DNA from 3 places in the Brevibacillus brevis NBRC 100599 genome. Region 2 is predicted to be linked to each of the others. Evidence: riboswitches for the same ligand, from Rfam matches in the RefSeq annotation. Region 2 holds a riboswitch; each other region holds the start of a gene.

Region 1 (4,200 bases), 350 kb from region 2:
AATCCAGTCTTACTGCTATCAACCGGGCAAATTCGCTGCTCACTGAGATTTTGGCAGACGTGCATAAAAACATTGTGCTTGTTAGTCACGGATGCCTACTGGCCTTGCTCATGAAATCAATAGATAATCGCTTTGGCTTTCACGATTGGGAGAAATTAAGCAATCCAGATGTCTTCAAGCTTACCTGCCATTTAGAAACCAGAGAGCTCGTCCGCATATGGTCGTAAACGAATAAAAACAGTTACAAGGGGCAGCTCATCTGATTGCCTCCTGTAACTGTTTTTGTGGGATGGACTCTATTCCGATAATGCTCTGTAACTCATCGCACGGCAGTCGCTGAACGATTCTAATAAAATGCTCCGCCAATATCGGATCAAATTGGGTACCGGAGCCCCTTTTGATTTCTTGAAGCGCTTCCTCCACAGGCAAGCCTTTTCGATAAGGCCTGTCCGCAACCATCGCATCGAAAGCGTCTGAAATCGCTAAAATTCTCGCCATCAGCGGAATCTCATCCCCGGCTAAACCATCCGGATAGCCCCTTCCATCTATACGCTCATGATGGGAGCGGATCGCAGGAAGCAATTCATTGAACATCCCTGCTTGCAAAATGATTTCGTAACCAATGACCGTGTGCTGCTTGATCTTGTCATACTCTTCTGGAGTGAGCTTTCCTTTTTTATTGAGAATTTCGTCTTCGATGCCAATTTTTCCAATGTCGTGCAGGATTCCCCCGATATAAACATCCTCCACTTTTCGTTCGGCCAAACCAATATCTCTCGCAATTTCTCTTCCCCAGTAAGCTACACGCTGAGAATGTCCACTTGTGTATCGATCTCGTGCGTCAATGGAAGCAGCCATCGTCGTTAAGAAGTTGTGATTGAATGATTTGACCTCTTCCACTTTTTGTTGAAGCCTTTGAAGATTGTCATAGTAATGATGAAAAACGTAGCTGATCGTAATAAACGCAATCATCATAGGAATTAGTGTTAACGGACCATATAACTCTACTAATCGTGAACCTACCCCGGCAAGAATTAAAAGCAACAAGTAAGTCGAGGTAAAGCCTTTTGCCATCATCTTTACGGTTCGCGCCCAGGTCATTTGATGAAAATAGGAGATACCCAATCCACATAAAGTCAGGTTCACAAACCAATACACAACAGCCAAAAACAAATCGCTAATAATGGGAGAAACAGTTCCGAAGCCCTCGATCCAATCCTTCAAAAACGCTACTGTCCATATAGTCATTAACAACTGCCCAATGTTAATAATAGCTTTTAGCGGATTAAACCTTACCAGGAAAGCAATGATTAAAGATTCAATAACAGCAGCCCATACTCCGACCCAGACTCCGTACAACAAGATACCCGAAAAGATTACAGCATTGTTCACTGTTAAAATCGTATTAGATATACGCACGGGAGCAAAACAAGAAAAAATGGTCAGGAGGGTGTAGGTAGATAATACCCCCCAATGCTCACGAGCAGCCCATTCAGATGAAGATGTGTAAAAAATATAGATTGCTGCAATGACAAATCCAACCTGGACAACAATCCCTTTTATCCAAACCGCAAAATCAGTTTTTTGTCGCATAACTTTTACCTTCGCGAAGTTGTAGTAATGAAATCGGTTTATTCATCAATCGCTGAACAAGTAAAAAGGCACCTAACATAATAAAAATATCGCCGATGCTAATAATCCGCGGAATGAAAGATGGCATGTAAATGACATCCGTCAAAAACGGAAAATTCGAACTTTCCGTCAATACACTATGCTTGAAATTCGTTCCGTTTATAACAGGCTCTAAATCATAAGGAAGCTTTGCTGCTTGAACTAAATCGATTGGCATTTTTCCATTGTTAGACCAAATTGCAATCGCATTCAGAAACCAGCCGATTAAAAAAATCCGCATATCTTCAAATTCTCGATTAAAAACGAGGAAGGCCAAAATAAACACATACGCGATCGATATGAAAATGCCACCGATCGTAGGGAAGAAAACTGCACAAGACTGCAGCAATATGGTAACGATAAGAAGTTTCATTTGGTTGAACTTAGGTAATTCTTTGATTCTTCCCCCTCGCAGCAATGCTACGAGAAAAGATAGGGCAATTACATCCAATAGCATGTTGTTTCCTCCAAGCTTGAAGAAAAAACACCACTCAGCCAAGCGGTGTTTGTTTCTCCGATACGCTTATTTATCCAATATGGAAGTTTGCAGAAGTAGCTGCTACGATTGCTACCACCATCATAATTGCCGCGAACCATTTTTTCATTTTCTTTTCCCCTCCTTCAAGCATAGTGGAGAAAGCTGGCTTCGCTACTGTCCGTGATGCAGAGGCCAAGCGACCAAGTACAGCCCCTGCTCCCCTTTCCTTTTCCATTACGGAAAAGGCTGGATTCGCTACTGGCTCCATACGGACCAAGCGACCAGATACAGTCCGTACTTCTTCGCTTCTTTCCTACCTTTATTTTACACATAAGTGACAAAATTCGGCAATCATAGATTCATAGTCTATTCGATTTAATTGCAGATAGTTCTATTTAACTAGAACTATGTTCACACCAGCGCCGCCAAGATCGCTTTTTGTGCGTGCAATCTATTTTCAGCCTGATCAAAAATGACAGAGCGCGATCCGTCGATGACCCCGGTTGTCACTTCCTCCCCACGATGTGCTGGCAAGCAGTGCAAGAAGAGATAATCACGGTCTGCCGCTGCTACCAATTTTTCGTTCACTTGATAGTCGGCAAATGCTTTCAATCGCACCTCATTTTCTTCTTCAAAACCCATACTAGTCCAAACGTCCGTGTATACAGCATCTGCCCCCATGACAGCCTCTATCGGATCAGTGGTCACCATCATTTTTCCACCGCTTTGTTTCGCGTACCCTGTAGCTTTTGCGACAATGGTTGTATCCATTTCGTAGCCTACCGGAGTCGCCACCCGTACATCAAGACCTAGCAGAGCTGCGCCCAGCACCAGTGAGTTCGCCACATTATTGCCGTCTCCTACGTAGGCAAGCTTGATTCCTTTTAGCTTGCCCTTATGCTCCCAGATCGTCAGCAGATCAGCCAATGCCTGACAAGGATGGTACAGATCAGTCAAACCATTGATAATGGGGATCGACGCGTGCAGAGCAAGCTCTTCTACATAGGAGTGGGAAAAGGTACGAATCATGATGGCATCCACGTACCGAGAGAGAACTTTTGCTGTGTCGCTGATCGGCTCCCCACGTCCGAGCTGAAGCTCTTTTCCGCTCATGAACATACCCAAGCCGCCCAACTGGTGCATCCCTACTTCAAAGGAGACACGCGTGCGGGTCGAAGCCTTGTCAAAGATCATTCCCAACGTCTTGCCTTGCAGAGGCTGGAATGGCTGACCCAGCTTTTGCAATTGCTTGACGTGAGCAGACAGATGGAGCAGCTCCATCAATTCTTCCCCGTTGAATTCATCGACGCGCAGGAAGTCCTTTCCTTTATGCTTTTGTAACGGCAAGTTTTGAAAGTGTTCCAATATCTTCACTGGCTGCATGCGAGCCACCTCTTTTCTTCAGAATAGACCTCACGTATAACTCGAACGTATCGACAGCGGAGAACAATGGCACACCCTGTTGTACCATCCTGCTTCGCAGGGCAAATCCTGTCCGGCCCTGACGATTGCCTTTCGTCGCAGTAACGAGAGCGAAGGCCGCTTCTTCCTTTTGCAACAGCTCGATCCACGCCGCTTCATCTGCCACGATATGCTTCACGACAATTTCTTTGGATGCCAGCCACTCGGCCGTTCCGGGAGTCGCCGCCAGTTCCGCCCCGTCAGCTTGGAGTCGCCCCAGCAGCTCTCTTACAGCTTCCTGCTTATCTCCATCTGCCAGAGAAATCATGACCAACTGACCTTTTTGCCAGTCGCCGTACAAATTGTCCTTGAAAGCAAAGGCTTTGCCTGCTGCCTCTTCGAAAGAATGCCCCAAGCCAAGAACTTCGCCCGTCGATTTCATCTCTGGACCCAGTACCGGGTCTACACCGTTTAGCTTAATCGTGGAGAAAACCGGCGCCTTAACGACTGCAAACGGAATCTCTGGCAATAGCCCTGTACCGTAACCCATCTCCGACAGCTTTTCACCCAATTGTGCGCGAACCGCCAGTTGAACCATCGGGATGCCAGTCACTTTGCTTGTAATCGGTACGGTCCGTGATGCCCGTGGA
Region 2 (4,200 bases):
AAGAGGTTTGGACAAAACGCGCCTCTACTCCCAGGCTTTTTGCGAATTCCTTCATCGCATCGATATCGTAACCTTCGAATTGGTTTGTTTTCGGATTCAAATATGTAAACGGTTTGTAGTCGCCTGGAGTACCTACGAGGATGTAGCCTCTCGCAATGATTTCGTCCAAACGAGACTCAAACTTCTTCACTTGTGGTTTTTTAGCAGCTTCAGCCGCTACAGTTTGGACAGGCTTAACCGCTGTTGCGGCAAAAGCACCTGTTCCTGATGTCATGAGCATAGTTGCAGCGAGTGTGCTCGCCAAGATTGTTTGTGTGATTTTTTTCATCTGGGTTCTCCTCCTGTTAAACGGTAATGAATTTAGTTATAGAAACAAACTCCATCATCCCCTAATGGCATCCCCCCTTTCAAAAAGAGGACTTACAATCAGATGAGCTGCTTCTTATACCGTAAACCTGCCGATTCCTTGCTGTAATTCTTCCGCCACTGCGTTCAAATGCTCGACAGACTTGCCAATTTCTTGGATGGCTTGAAGCTGCTCTTCGGTTGCCCTTGCCACTGTTTGCGCGTCGAGTGAAGCATGCTTTGCAATGGTATGCATTTCGTCTACAGAAGCACTCACCTGTTGGGAGCCTGCTGACATTTGCTCAGATGCTGCGGATACTTCCAAAATGTGCGCGGCAACGTTCCGGGAAGATTCCAAAATATGCTCGAAGATTTCGCGAACCTCTTCGACCAGTTGGATACCTTGCTGTGCGTTTTGGTTACCCTCGGTCATAACCTCTACCGCGTGATGAGTATCCTGCTGGATTTCCCCGATCAGCATTGCAATTTTCGATGCGGATTCCTCGGATTGGTTCGCCAGTTTTTTCACTTCACCAGCAACTACAGCAAACCCACGTCCATGCTCGCCAGCACGTGCTGCCTCAATCGAAGCGTTCAAGGCAAGCAAATTGATTTGCGAGGTCAACTGACTAATCGTATCGAGAATGCCTTCGATTTCTTTGGAGCGATTGTTGAGCTGCTCGATGGCTACAGTCGCCTTCGAAGTTCCCTCCCCAATGCTTCCCATCTGGCGAACTGCCTGCTCTACCACAGCAGTCCCTTGCTCAGCCTGCTCCGTCGCGATCTGGGCAGCCTCAGAAACATGTGCAGACGTCTCCGCGATTTTCACGATGCCTGCTGCCATGTCAGTCATCGACAATGCGATTTCCTGCGAGCTGGATGCCTGCGCCTCTGCTCCCTCAGAAATCTGTTCGATAGACAAGCCGATTTGGTTGATGTTTTCCGTCGCTTGTTTAATGCCTTCGGATACTTCCTGACTAAAACGCTGAACTTGATCAGACGACAGTGATACGTCTTCGATCAAATTTTTCAAGTGTGATACCGTCTGGTTAAAGTCACGGGACAGAACCGCAATCTCGTCTTTTCCGTCAACCGTTACGGTCTCTTTCAAGTTCCCCTGCGCCACTACATTTACTGCGTGATTCAGACGCTCAATTGGTTTCACCATGCGTACAGCCAAGAAATAAACGAGGACAACCCCAAGCCCCAATACGATGAGGGAAATAATCGTCAATCGGACTAACAGTTGATCGACAGGTGCATGCAGCTCCGCTACGGGTGCAGTGATGTATACCCCCCAGTTCAAATTGGTTGGCGCATAGGAAGCAAATCGCTCTGTATTCTCGTATTCGTATTGGGCGATTCCATGATTCCCTTGCTTGATATCTTCAAAAGCAGTCTGAAGTTGAAGAATCCCCATATTGAGAATGGATTCCTTCAGAATGTACTCGCTATTCGGATGATAAATAAATGTTCCTGTTTTGCTTACTAAAAAGGCGTAACCTAATTCGCCGAATTTCTCTTCAGACACCTTTTTTTGGATCTCATTGATTGGAATCGTAGAACCGATGTAACCGTATTGACGGTTGTCCTTCATCAATGGAACGACCAGTGTCACGATGTTATTCCCTGTCCGCTTCGAAACGACTGGCTCAGAGACAACAACCTTCCCTTCCCCTTTGCTGGCTTCCTTAATATGCGGACGATCTGAGATGTCGGTCACTTCACCCTTGAAATTGATCACTTTCTTACCGCTTAAGTCATGCGAAAAGAAGAACGTCTCAAACTCGGGGTTTTTCTTTTGGGCTTCTTGAATGAGTTTCAGGTCTTGTTCGACATTTTGATCTGCCGACATCAACCCTCCTATCGCTCTTACAATCTCAATTTTCTCTTGAAAGAAACCATCGATACGAATCGAGAGATTGCTAGCTGACAGCTCAGCTTCTTTGTCCAGACTGTTTGCCAAAAGGTTGGAAGCACTCCAATAGCTTGCACCGCAAACCGTACCCAAACTTATCACCAACAGCAGGCATAAAACGATAATTAGCTTATTCTTCAAACTATTTTTCATACCGAATCCCTTCTCCCTTCTCTTTTTTCAACAAAAAAAAGACTGCCCACCGACAGCCCATCATGACTACGGTATGGCAACCCGGCTGTCCTAGCTGCGAAAGTCATTTGACCTTCGTCCTTAGACCCGTGGCTTTGCGTCCCTGCCTTTCAGCAAGTTTGCCTTTGTCATTCCTTGTTGTTTTTCAATTAAGTTCACTTTTTTTCAATCTCACCTTTCATTTCCCATAACTTTCCGCCAATAAACCTCAAAATGGAAAAAAAGCTGACAACCTTTTACAGCTGTCAGCTTTTTGTCACACTTTTTGATTAGCTTAATCCAATCACGTGGCCATCCTCGTCTACAAATAACGATTCCGCAGCCGGCTTTTTCGGGAGGCCTGGCATGGTAACCAAGCTTCCGGTCAGTGCCACGATGAAACCAGCTCCTGCTGATATGCGCACTTCGCTCACATGAATCGTGAAGTCTACAGGTGCCCCCAACAGATCAGCGCGATCCGTAAAAGAGTACGGTGTTTTCGCCATGCACACAGGCAGATGGGACATGCCCATTTCTTCTACCTTTTGCATCGTTTTTAATGCCAACGGCGAAAAGACAACTCCTGATCCACGGTATACTTCTTTCACGACAGTCTCAATCTTGTCTTTAATGCTGAGGTCTTCCTCATACAAGAATCGGAAGGACGAAGGCAGCTCTGCTGCTCGAATTACTTTTTCAGCCAGCTCGACACCGCCTGCTCCTCCTTCTGCCCACACTTTAGAGAGCGCTGCTTCGGCTCCAGCCGCTTGGCACAGTGCAATGACAGCATCAATCTCTGCTTGGGTATCTGTCGCAAAATGATTGATGGCCACCACTGCTGGCACACCGAACTTCTGTAAGTTTTCCAGATGTCGCTTGACGTTTTCGAAGCCTTTTTCCAAAGCAGACAAGTTCTCCACTGCCAAGTCAGGTACTTTTACCCCGCCGTTGTATTTCAACGAACGAACCGTAATGACCACGACAGCAGCCGATGGAGTCAGACCTGCTTTTCTGCACTTGATGTCAAAAAACTTCTCGGCCCCCAAATCGGCACCAAATCCAGCCTCTGTTACGACGTAATCTGCCAGCTTCAAAGCCATTTTGGTTCCGATCACACTGCTGCACCCATGTGCGATATTGGCAAAAGGTCCGCCGTGAATGATGACCGGGGTTCCCTCGATTGTCTGTACGAGATTGGGCTTGATGGCTTCCTTCAAGAGAACACACATCGCATCAACCGCGTTGATTTCTTCTGCCCGTACAGGCTGATCATTGAAATCGTAGCCAATAATGATACGGTTCAACCGCTCGCGCAAGTCTGCTAGATTCTCACTCAAGCATAAGATCGCCATGATTTCCGACGCGGTCGTAATCATGAAGCCATCCTCACGTGTCATTCCATTACCCTCACCCAGACCAACCACGATGTTTCGCAGTGCGCGGTCGTTCATGTCCATAGCTCGTTTCCAGACGATTTTCTTTGGATTGAGTCCGCGCGGATTGCCATGGAAAATATGATTGTCGATCATCGCTGCCAACAAGTTATGTGCAGCTGTAATCGCATGAATGTCCCCTGTAAAATGCAGGTTAATTTCATCAGCCGGGAGAATTTGTGCCTGGCCGCTTCCAGTTGCGCCTCCTTTGATCCCCATGCAAGGACCCAAGGACGGCTCGCGAAGTGCTGCCATTGTTTTCTTCCCGAGATGATTTAATGCTTGTGACAGACCAATCGTCGTGAGCGTCTTGCCTGCTCCCGCCGGATTGGG
Region 3 (4,200 bases), 1.4 Mb from region 2:
CATTTAGTCCCAAAATGTTACTTTGATCAGCGATTTTTTTCACGGCGAGTGTAATTTGCTCGATCTCAGTTGTACTTTGGCTCACATCATTGGCTTGCTCTGAGATCGCCTTCATTTGCTCGTTCAAATTCCCGATCTGCACGGCCATCTCGTGTGTGGTGGCACTGACCTGCTCGACGACGCTCGAGAGATTTGCGGCAATTTCATACAGCTCATTGGCTCGTTCCATACTCGAACCAATGCCAACACCGCCGATAACTTTTCCCGTGTGATCATGCAAGGGGATCGCCCGTGCGACGAGAGGAAAACCAAATAATTCCTTGGGAACCATCATTGCCTGCTTGGTGTTTTTTCGAATCGCGTTCGTGATCACATCTCCCTCCTGGAGTGGATCACCAGACTTTACCTGCAGGGAAAATGTTTGGGCAGGCACATTGCGCAATAGCTTTTCCGTGTCGTAGACCCCAATGGTAATGTCATCGTTGAGCAAATCATTTAAATAGGGAGCAACCTTGATGAAAGCCTCGAGAAGTTCTGCATTTTTCCCCTTTTCGGAGGCTTCTGTTTCGTTCCATCCTTCGTATCCGTTCATGACCCTCTTCACCTCTATCTTTTGCTAGCATTAGTACGGAAATTGACGCTTTTTGTGCTGAACCGAAATCCATTTTAGCGTAGTAAACTCTTCTAGGCTCCATTGACCATTCAAGCGTCCCAATCCGGAATGCTTTTCACCGCCGAACGCCACAATTGGTTCGTCATTGATCGTTCCATCGTTGATATGAATCATGCCGGTCTCAATGCGCTTGGCCATCTGGGCACCTCTCTCCAGATCGCGGGTATGAATCGCCCCGGACAATCCAAATGGTGTTTCGTTCGCCATGCGAATTGCTTCTTCCTCGGAAGCAAACGACATGATGCAAACAGCCGGACCAAACAGCTCTTTGGATGCAATCGACATGTCTGTGGTCACTCCTGTCAAAACAATCGGCTCGACCACGTTTCCTTTTACTTCCCCTTTCAGTGCAGGAACGGCTCCTTCGCGTATCGCCTCATCGATCGTTGCCATCAGGTTGGCGACTTGCCGTTGATTGATGAGTGGACCGATTACCGTGTCTGGATCATTTGGGTCGCCTACCTTGAGACCAGATACTTTTTCCACATACAGATCGAGGAATTTATCGTATACATCTTGGTGAACCAGAACCCGGTTAGCCGACATGCAAATCTGACCTTGGTGGGTAAAGCGGCTGAATACCGCTGCATTGACGGCATACTGGAGATCCGCATCCTCCAAAACAATGAGGGCACTATTGCCACCTAGCTCCAAAATCGCCTTCTTGAAATGCTTCGCTGCCACTTGCGCGATATGGCTTCCTACTTGGCTAGAGCCTGTAAACGAAAGGATGCGCGGAATCGGGTGGGAGACAAACCCATCGCCAATTTCAGCAATATCCGTTACAACGACGTTGATCAAGCCTTTGGGCAGACCTACTTCTTCAAAAATTTTCGCGATGAGAGTCCCACCCGTGATTGGCGTGTGCTCATGCGGTTTGAGGACGACACCGTTGCCCGCGCCAAGAGCTGGAGCTACGGACTTCATCGACAGATAGAACGGGAAGTTGAACGGACTGATGACACCGACAACTCCTGCGGGAATCCGATACAAGCGATTTTCCTTTCCGTCTACGGGAGAAGGGAGAATTTTTCCTTCCATGCGCACCGGGAACGTAGCCGCTTCGCGAATAATATCCTTCACAAGCCCGATCTCAAAAAATGCCTTCAGTCGGGTTCCACCTAGTTCACGAATGATGATCTGAATGATTTCTTCTTCATGCTCTTCGATATAGCGAACTGCACGCTCCAACATTCGGGATTTGGTATAGGCATTCACTTCATCCCACTCTTTTTTCGCGTTGGCTGCCGCCTTGTAAGCCGCGTCGATATCCTCCAGATTTGCCATTTTGAATTCTGCGATGATTTCCCCGTTGTAAGGGTTGATATCTTGCAATGTCTTCGCGCCAAGTCCGTCGCGCCACTCCCCATTGATGTACTGCTTGTCCAGTGTTTGAAGGATTGACATGCTACAACCACTCCCTTTTGAAAAATAAAGAGGCCCCTTTCGCATGAAAGGAGCCGTCATACTAAAACAGCAAAATACACTGCTCGTTGGCAACCCGGCTGCCATCGTAACGTGTACATTAGGCCCGTGGCTTTGCGTCCCCACTTTTCAATGGGTTTGCCCATTCATAGCGAATGCTGATAAGATTTTGTCGAAAAAAGGAAAGATATGGAGAAACATACTTTGATTATAGTACTCCATTTCGAATAGTCAAACGTAAACATGTAAATATTTCGTGAAAGGAAAGAACAAATATCAAAAAGTCCGCATCGCTTGGATACGGACTCCTAATTTTTCTTCCTCATGATCACAATAACTTTTTGACATCCTTTACGCTCGTCGCGAGCATTTGCTCTACCGCGTTGGCGTCTCTTACGTGCTTGGTCATGCCTTCATTCAGCTCGTCCAGTAAGCCCTTTGCCTCACTTACCTGCTGGGACACATCGTCAGCAAAATGCTTTTGATGCGCGATGATTTCCATCACACCCGCCACTTCGACGTTCAGTACCTGGAAAGCGTTCGCGATCTGATCCGTCTTCTGTGCAGCATCCTTGCTGATGGAAAGTCCATTTTTGATCGCACTGCTGCTTTTTTCACTGTTGGACAATGCTTCTTTGATTTCTTCTTGAATCTTGCCGATCAATTCCGCAATCGTCTTGGTCGAGTTCGCTGTCATCTCTGCCAGCTTCCGTACTTCATCCGCTACGACAGCAAAGCCTCGGCCTTGTTCCCCCGCACGTGCAGCTTCTATCGCTGCATTCAGAGCGAGAAGGTTAGTCTGATTCGTAATGTCGCTGATTACCTTGACAATACTCGTAATTTCCGAAGAACGCTCTTCCAAGCGGCTCATGGACTTGGACGTATGAACCGATTCTTTGTCGAGCAGGCTCATGACTTCCACAACGTCCGTCATAGCCTTCTTGCCTTCATCTGCACGCGCTACCGATTGTTTACAGATGTCTGTCAGGCGCTCTCCTCGAACCGACAACTGGCTCGCAGATTCATCATCCCGCTCGTTAATGGCCTGGATATTCTCTACGGCACGCTTCATCCTCGTCACCAATCGCACCATTTGATCGGAATCGGCGTTCATTGCTTGGTCCGAAGCGAGGATTGCACCCAGCTGTTCGTAAAGACCGCGAAGCTCATGTTTCCATGCGTCTTGCTGTCCTGCCATTGTGGTTGTGGCTGTCGTCGCTGCTGTCTCTTTTTCTGCCAGGCCTTTGTCTTTTTTCCAAAACATCCGCTTCCCTCTCCTTTGTACCCATCAATTGTCACCTCGGCGGCTATATACGCGGGACTCGATTATTCCCGGATGTTGTTTCGCCAAGCTCAGCAAGTTTTCCAAGAAATAATAGTGACCCTCCAAGAGCTCCACGTCTTTACGCTCAAAATGCTTCACCTGCAAATACTGCTGCATTTCCAAAGCATAGCGCTCCAGTTTATCGTGAAAATCGTTGGCACGAAGCATTTGCTCCACTTCTGGATATTCTGTTTTCAGGCGACTCAGCTCGCTGTATACACGCCCACCCTCCAGAATCATCTGGTAGGCCGTGCGCTCAAGCGTAGCTGTTGTAGCTGCCTCCTGCTCCTCACGCTCCTCGCGCAAAGCTGCCAAGTACGTGATAAAATGGTAGACAGTTAAAAATAATGGTCCTAAAAATAGAATGATCCCTGCCTTGTACACATGCTGATTGGACAAATTGCTGATGAGCAGGAATAAGTGAAACAAGATCGCACCCAACCATACATAGATGATGATTTGGTGATTGATCTTCCCTGCCTTTTGGTGGCGTGAAAAGGCAAAGGTAAGTCCGAGCAGATAAAAGGCAAGCAACGTAAAGCTGGCAGAAAACAAAGCCATCTCCATATCGGTCAGCCAATCTGCATCGGCGGGTATTTCGATAAAGAATTCAAAAGCGAGCACCAGCAGTGAGAACAACAACCCCATGATCCAAAACCGGCTTACTTCCGAGTCATTCCTCCGCCGGGAGCGGTAGCGTTTTGCACGGGATCCTTCCATAATGCTCTCACCTCATTCTCTATGATTCGCCATGATTCTATCTTTTCCTTTCACACGG

What was found. Region 2 has a riboswitch for cyclic di-GMP ahead of BBR47_RS28200 (methyl-accepting chemotaxis protein). Riboswitches for the same ligand answer to the same signal wherever they lie in the genome.
Region 1: it holds a riboswitch for cyclic di-GMP, as region 2 does, so the genes downstream of both, BBR47_RS31025 (hypothetical protein) here and BBR47_RS28200 (methyl-accepting chemotaxis protein) in region 2, are expected to answer to the same signal.
Region 3: it holds a riboswitch for cyclic di-GMP, as region 2 does, so the genes downstream of both, BBR47_RS21835 (aldehyde dehydrogenase family protein) here and BBR47_RS28200 (methyl-accepting chemotaxis protein) in region 2, are expected to answer to the same signal.

Annotation. Positions count from the first base shown of each region.
Region 1 is NC_012491.1:5,610,003-5,614,202, forward strand. It holds gene BBR47_RS26505 (histidine phosphatase family protein) at 1-227, shown strand, start outside; gene BBR47_RS26510 (HD-GYP domain-containing protein) at 256-1,593, opposite strand; gene BBR47_RS26515 (DUF5317 domain-containing protein) at 1,577-2,128, opposite strand; gene BBR47_RS31025 (hypothetical protein) at 2,199-2,417, opposite strand; cyclic di-GMP riboswitch class II at 2,387-2,468, opposite strand; gene argF (ornithine carbamoyltransferase) at 2,561-3,532, opposite strand; gene carB (carbamoyl-phosphate synthase (glutamine-hydrolyzing) large subunit) at 3,477-4,200, opposite strand, start outside.
Region 2 is NC_012491.1:5,958,876-5,963,075, forward strand. It holds gene BBR47_RS28195 (transporter substrate-binding domain-containing protein) at 1-328, opposite strand, end outside; gene BBR47_RS28200 (methyl-accepting chemotaxis protein) at 443-2,416, opposite strand; cyclic di-GMP riboswitch class I at 2,489-2,589, opposite strand; gene BBR47_RS28205 (formate--tetrahydrofolate ligase) at 2,725-4,200, opposite strand, start outside.
Region 3 is NC_012491.1:4,599,633-4,603,832, forward strand. It holds gene BBR47_RS21830 (methyl-accepting chemotaxis protein) at 1-592, opposite strand, end outside; gene BBR47_RS21835 (aldehyde dehydrogenase family protein) at 623-2,080, opposite strand; cyclic di-GMP riboswitch class I at 2,166-2,251, opposite strand; gene BBR47_RS21845 (methyl-accepting chemotaxis protein) at 2,427-3,362, opposite strand; gene BBR47_RS21850 (hypothetical protein) at 3,387-4,142, opposite strand.